2 regions of the Exiguobacterium sp. s192 genome follow, and region 2 is predicted to be linked to the other one. Evidence: riboswitches for the same ligand, from Rfam matches in the RefSeq annotation. Region 2 holds a riboswitch; the other holds the start of a gene.
The links. Region 2 has a riboswitch for thiamine pyrophosphate ahead of thiT (energy-coupled thiamine transporter ThiT). Riboswitches for the same ligand answer to the same signal wherever they lie in the genome.
Positions count from the first base shown of each region.

Region 1: linked by a shared signal. The riboswitch ahead of KNP87_RS07395 (thiamine phosphate synthase) and the one ahead of thiT (energy-coupled thiamine transporter ThiT) in region 2 are both predicted to bind thiamine pyrophosphate.

Region 1 is NZ_JACSMS010000003.1:47,778-51,079, reverse strand. It holds gene thiS (sulfur carrier protein ThiS) at 1-33, opposite strand, end outside; gene KNP87_RS07400 (NAD(P)/FAD-dependent oxidoreductase) at 18-1,109, opposite strand; gene KNP87_RS07395 (thiamine phosphate synthase) at 1,019-1,615, opposite strand; TPP riboswitch at 1,707-1,809, opposite strand; gene nagZ (beta-N-acetylhexosaminidase) at 1,869-3,116, opposite strand; gene KNP87_RS07385 (OsmC family protein) at 3,113-3,302, opposite strand, start outside.
Region 2 is NZ_JACSMS010000001.1:326,989-330,290, forward strand. It holds gene rsgA (ribosome small subunit-dependent GTPase A) at 1-856, shown strand, start outside; gene rpe (ribulose-phosphate 3-epimerase) at 858-1,514, shown strand; TPP riboswitch at 1,538-1,644, shown strand; gene thiT (energy-coupled thiamine transporter ThiT) at 1,708-2,268, shown strand; gene KNP87_RS01595 (thiamine diphosphokinase) at 2,268-2,882, shown strand; gene KNP87_RS01600 (amino acid permease) at 2,942-3,302, opposite strand, start outside.

The DNA of each region.
Region 1 (3,302 bases), on a different contig from region 2:
TGGATAGTCTTTCCCATTCAATCGGATCTGCATGTATTCTCCTCCTCGTGTCGTCTGCAACAAAATGCCTCCAGCGCAACTTCCGGTTTTCGGTTCATGACACAATCGGCGAGGACTTGTGCCGTCACCGGAGCGAGCAAGATGCCGTGCCGGTGATGTCCCGTCGCGACCAACAAACCGTCAATCCCTTTGACCCGTCCAAGATACGGTAAACCGTCACGGGTCTGCGGCCGGACACCGGACCAGATGTCAACCAGTGCCGCATCACGGATCGGCGGATACACGTCAATTGCTGCCGCCAACAGGTCCGAGACGCTGCCCGCGTTGACCGTCGTTGACTCCTCACCAACATGTTCCGTCGCGCCGATGATAATCCGTCCGTCTGCTTTCGGGACAAGATACACCGTCTCATGAAACAAAGTCTGCTCCAGTCGACCGGTTGTGAGACGGACAGACAGGCACTCACCTTTGACCGGAAGCGTATCAATCGGAATCCCGATCGTTTGCAACAACGGTTCCGACCCTCGTCCGCCGGCGATGACGACCTGCCGACCAACCTTTTGTCCCCGGCTTGTCTCCACCCCGGTTACCGTCTCGTTGTCCCGCAGAAGACGCAAGACACTTACCTGTTCTTCAATCACGCCGCCCCGCTGTTCAATCGCTTGCCGTAACGCACGGACAAGCAACGGAGGATCGACTTGACCGACCCGTTCAAATTGGACGGTTTGCTTTGCCTGGCGCAGCTGAAACGGCAGTTCGAGATAGCCGCTCGTCAACCCGGTCTCGTCGAACAATTGACGGACAAGCTGCGGATACAGGACGCGGCTGACTGCCGCTAACGCATGTAGCGGTTCCGACAGTTCTTCGTCCGTCGCGAGCATTCCCGCTGCCGCCCGTGTCGCGCCTTGTCCGACTGCCGACTGATCGATCACGTGAACACGTTGACCCCGCTGTAGCAACTCATAGGCGAGCGTCAAACCGATGATACCGGCACCGACGATTAATACATCCGGTTGTTTCATCGTCCAATCACCGCCCGGAACCGTCCGGCTGCTTCCGCCGGATGGGCTTGTCCCAAAATCCCGGACAGGACGGCAACTCCGCTGCACCCGGTCGTTAAGACATCAGACAGATTTTCCGGTTTGATTCCGCCGATGGCGATGACCGGGATTGATGTCCAGTCGACGACTTGCTGTAACGCATCGAGTCCCCGTGGCGCCACGCCGGGTTTCGAATCCGTCTCAAAAATATGACCGTACATCACGTAATCGGCGCCGGCTTGTTCCGCCACCATCGCTTCGGTCAACGAGTGAACCGATTGACCGATGGAGATCGTCGGAAACTGTGCCCGGACACGCTCGACCGACAGACTGCGGCGTGTCAACTGGACGGTCGTGCCGGTGACGAGTGCAGCATCGAGCCGGTCATGGACAACCAACTGGTCTGCGCGGACTCCTTGGTCGAGCAACGTATCAATGCAGGAAACCAATTCCCGGACTGACCAGGTTGGCTCCCGTAAGTGGATGCGATCGACGGACAGTGCGAGCTGCGGAAGGGTCTGTTCCAGCACTTCCTTACTGTCGCGTCCGGTTGTAATCAGGTGTAAATGTGACATCGTTCCCCCTCCTTTCCACACGAAAAAGGACCACCCCATGAACTGATGGAGTGGTCCTACGAAAAGGGCGACGCTTGGCGTTCCCTCGATAGATGATCGGATACCACTTCCCTCCGCTAGTACGAACTAGATCAGGTTCAAAGGGTCCGGATACTTCCGTCTCAGTCTGCTGCGAGACTCCCCTAGTGTAGATATTTATTTGTGTGGTACGTCTGTAGTCTACCACGGGTAGTCCGATTAGTTCCACCCTTGATTAGTGTCGCATGTCCAATTCGACCGCTTTGACCTGCTCGATCAAGCGTTGGTATTCGTCGACACGTTTCGTTTGCGACAAGTCATACGTTTGTTTTAAGCGTAAGACCCGCATGACTTTCTGGTTGAGATCGGCTGTCGACAGTTTCCCTTGTTTGATCCGCGCCATGATTTCCTTGTGAACGGACGCGTACGCTCCGGGTGTCGAGAACATCGCCATGTCCGCACCGTTTTCAAGTGCAAGACCTGCCGCTTGAGCTAATCCGTACCGTTCTGTGATGGCTCCCATGACGAGATCGTCCGTGATGATGACACCATCAAATTTCAGTTCACTCCGTAACACACCGGTCATGACTTCTTTCGATAATGAGGACGGTCGATTTTTGTCGAGAGCCGGGAACAGGATATGCGCGACCATGACCATTTCAGCCCCGTCTTGAATCGCCCGTTTAAACGGGACTAGCTCCGTCTGCTCAAGTTCCGCTTTCGTCGCATCGACCCGCGGCAGACCGACATGTGAGTCGACGGTCGTATCTCCGTGTCCCGGAAAATGTTTGACGACCGGCACGATATCTTCTTCCTTCATTCCCTGCATCAATGGCACACCAAGTCGTGCCACTTGTTGCGGGTCCGCACTGAGCGCCCGGTCGCCGATGATCGGATTCGCCGGATTACTGTTGACGTCAAGGACCGGTGCAAAATCCATGTTGAATCCGTAAAAACGGGAAATGGAGCCAAGCGTCTGCCCGACGTCTTCCATTAATTCCGGATCATTTTTTTGACCATATGCCAGGCTCGGCGACAGTTTGAGTCGGGCGTCCGGAACCCGGCTGACCCGTCCGCCTTCTTCGTCAAAACCGACGAATGCCCGTTGATCCGACGTTTGCGCTTCGTTGATATCAGTCGTCAATGCCTTCAGTTGGTCGGATGACGTGATATTACCGCCGAGTAACAACACTCCCCCTAGCGCATGTTGCTGCAACAGCCGGCGATCCGCTTCCGTCAATGCCGTTCCGGCCACACCGATGTAGAGCAGTTGATCGACTTTTTCCGCCGTCGACATCTGAGAGACCGTCTGCTTAAGTTCATTTTCCGCTTGTTCCCGGGCAGACGGTTGCTCCGGTTTTTGTGGTTTCGGCTGTTTTGTTTCTTCGGCTTGCTTCGGTGCCGGTTCGTTCGGTTTCGCGGTCTCGTCGACACAACCGGACAGTAAGACAGTTGCTAAGACAACAGGGAAAAACAGCTTCAAATCGGTTCCTCGTTTCGGACGCCGTTGATTGAATAGTAGACTTCAATTTCTGCGTTCAACGATTGGGAGACGGAGCAGTATTTGTCTTTTGACAATGAAATCGCCCGACGGACCTTATCTTCCGGTAAATCGCCTTCAAGCCGGTAATGGATCGAAATCGTCGTGAAGCGGCGCGGATGGTCATCT
Region 2 (3,302 bases):
GCAAGGTGGATTTTATGATGTCATGACCCCTCAAGGAGAAATCCGGTCACGCGCCCGTGGTAATTTCAGAAAACGTGGAATCAGTCCTGTCGTAGGCGATGAGGTTGTATTACACATCGAAAGTGAGACCGGCTACATTTTGGAAGTGAAAGAACGTCAAAATTTCTTGGTCCGACCACCGGTTGCGAATATCGATCAAGCATTACTGGTCGTCTCAGCTGCGGAACCCGATTTTTCCGCCCATCTGCTCGACCGGTTTCTTGTGCTGATTGAAGCGAAGGACATTCAACCGATCATTATTTTGACGAAGATGGATTTGCTGCACGGAACTACCGAACTGGTGGTGAAAGAAGCCATCGCGGCGTACCGGAAAATCGGCTACCCTGTCATTGAGACTTCGAGTGAGACGCTTGTCGGAGTGGAGCTCGTCCGTCCCTTGTTGAAAGATAAGACGAGCGTACTGGCCGGACAATCCGGTGTCGGCAAAAGTTCGTTGCTCAACGCGCTTGAACCTTCGCTGGCCCTGGAAACGAGTCATATTTCGAAATCACTCGGACGCGGTCGACACACGACACGACATGTCACCTTGATTCCGCTCGGTGAAGGGTTAATCGGCGATACACCTGGTTTTTCAAACCTCGATTTCCCGCATGAAATGGAACTCGAAGAATTGCGTTGGTGTTTTCCAGAATTCGTCGCCTTGCAGGATGACTGTAAATACCGGGGATGTCTGCATTTGAATGAACCGGGATGTGCCGTCAAAGAAGCAATTGAAGCACACGAAATCATGCCCTCACGGTATACGAATTATGGTATGTTTGTAGAGGAAATCAAGAATCGAGCCCGGAGGTATTGAGATGATTAAAATTGCACCATCAATCTTATCAGCAGATTTTGCAAACTTGGAGCGGGACGTCAAAGCTGTCGAGGCGGCAGGCGCCGATTACATTCATTTTGATGTCATGGATGGTCAGTTTGTCCCGAACATTTCCTTTGGTTTACCGGTCTTAAACAGTTTACGCCAAAAAACAGATATGGTTCTCGACGTTCATTTAATGATTGATCGTCCGGAAAACTTTGTGGAGGCTTTTGTTGCAGCAGGTGCTGACATCGTGACCTTCCATGTTGAGGCGACGAACCATGTGCATCGTGTCCTCCAGCAAATCAAAGCAGCGGGTGCGAAGGCGGGGGTTGTTCTGAACCCGCATACACCGCTTACGACGATTGAACATGTCTTAGAAGAGGTCGATATGGTCTTGTTGATGACGGTTAATCCTGGATTCGGCGGTCAAGCCTTCCTGCCTGGTGTCATGACGAAACTGAAGCAACTTGCAGACCTAAAGGCAGAGCGTGGACTGACGTTTGAAATTGAAATTGATGGGGGTGTGAATGCGGAGACAGCGAAGCTGTGCATCGAAAACGGGGCGAACGTCCTTGTTGCCGGATCCGCGATTTACAATGCACCTGATTATACGGAAGCAATCACTAGTATTCGGAATGCGGCTCACGTATAATAAAAAGGCAAACAAAACTTAATGATGACCGCAAGGGGTGTCGCGTCAAGCGGCTGAGAGAAGTGATTGGACTTTAACCCTTCGAACCTGTTCCGTTCAGACGGACGTAGGGATGTGGCGCACGCAGGCAGTACGGCGTTCGTCGTACTGCCTTTTTGCCGTCCTGCGATTTTATTTTTAGGAGGAAACAAGTATGAAACGGCTACAAATGTTAATGGAAATTGCAATTTTTGCAAGTATCGGAGTGGTGTTTGATTTATTGATTCCCTTTAAGATGCCTCAAGGAGGAGCTATCAGCTTAGCGATGCTACCGATTTTTGTGATGGCGTTCCGTCACGGCGTCGTGGGTGGTGTCGTGACAGGAGCTCTCGTCGGAACGATTCAGCTGATGTTCGCGCCGCAAATCTTGACGGTCGTCCAACCGTTACTCGATTATACGATTGCATTTGGTGTTGTTGGACTGAGTGGTTTATTTGCCCGTCAAGTCAAAAAGGCGGCAGCGGCTGGGAAAAACGGACGTTTGATGGCCATCGTCCTGATGGCGACGTTCCTTGGTGCCGGATTACGGTATGTCTGCCATGTCATCAGTGGAATCGTCTTCTTTGCTGAATACGCAGAAGGTCCGGTCGTCCCGTACTCCTTGATTTACAATGCGACGTATATGGTTCCGTCGTATCTGTTGTGCGGTATCGTCGCAGGACTCTTGTTTACGACGGCGCCACGACTCCTCCGTTATTCGGCGCGAGGTGTCTGATGCGGGCTGTGATTGTTGCAGCAGGACCGGTCGAGGACATCCCGTCCTTAACGCCGTTCATCGACGAGAACACGGTGGTCATCGCTGTCGACGGCGGTGTCGCTACGCTAGTGCAACAAGGTCTTGCGTTTGACTTGGCAATCGGCGACTTTGATTCGCTTGGATATACGCCGGAAGGAGCGGTGATTCATCCGGCTGAAAAAGATGAAACCGATTTAGAGCTCGCTTTGCGTCATGTCAACGAACAGTATGAAGTGACGGACGTGTTGATTTTCGGGGCGACAGGTGGTCGACTGGATATGACCCTGCAAAACGTCTATTTATTGAAACAGTTTCCGGCAGCGCGTCTTGTGACGAAGCGGGAAGAGGTGCGTTTCTTACAGGAGGGACACGATCAAATCAAGGCGGACCAATACCATTACCTATCCTTCATTCCACTCGTTCCGACCCGCTTAACGCTTCGGGGTGTCAAGTATCCGCTAACCGATCATGACGTGCCCGTCGGCGGTTCCTTAACCGTCAGCAATGAATGGACGGATCATCAGCTTGCCGATGTCACGGTCCACACGGGTGAAGTGATCGTATTACGAAGTCTCTCTGATAATAAAAAATGACTGAAAAAAGAACGTGACGGTCAGGAAATCACTCCTGCAGCCGATCACGTTCTTTTGGATTATGGTTCTAAGGTCGAACTGGCTGCCTGACGTTCCGTTTGGGCAGCGAGATGGTTTCCTTTAACGAACCAATGATACGACGCCCATGTCAAAAGGAAGAAGGGAACACCGATATATAAGGCGATCCGTTGATCCGCTTGGAAAGCAAGGCTGATCAGAACAAGCAGGTTCAAAGAAAATGAGAGAATCGGTAAGACCGGGAAAAATGGTGTCTTGAACTTCAACTCATTGACAGAGTGTCCGTCTTTGATGAATTGGCGACGGAAGGCAATCTGTGAAGCAGAAATCGAAATCCATCCGACCTGCGCCCCGAGTCCGGCGAGTGACAACAACCAGATGAAAACGGTATCTTCTGCAAAA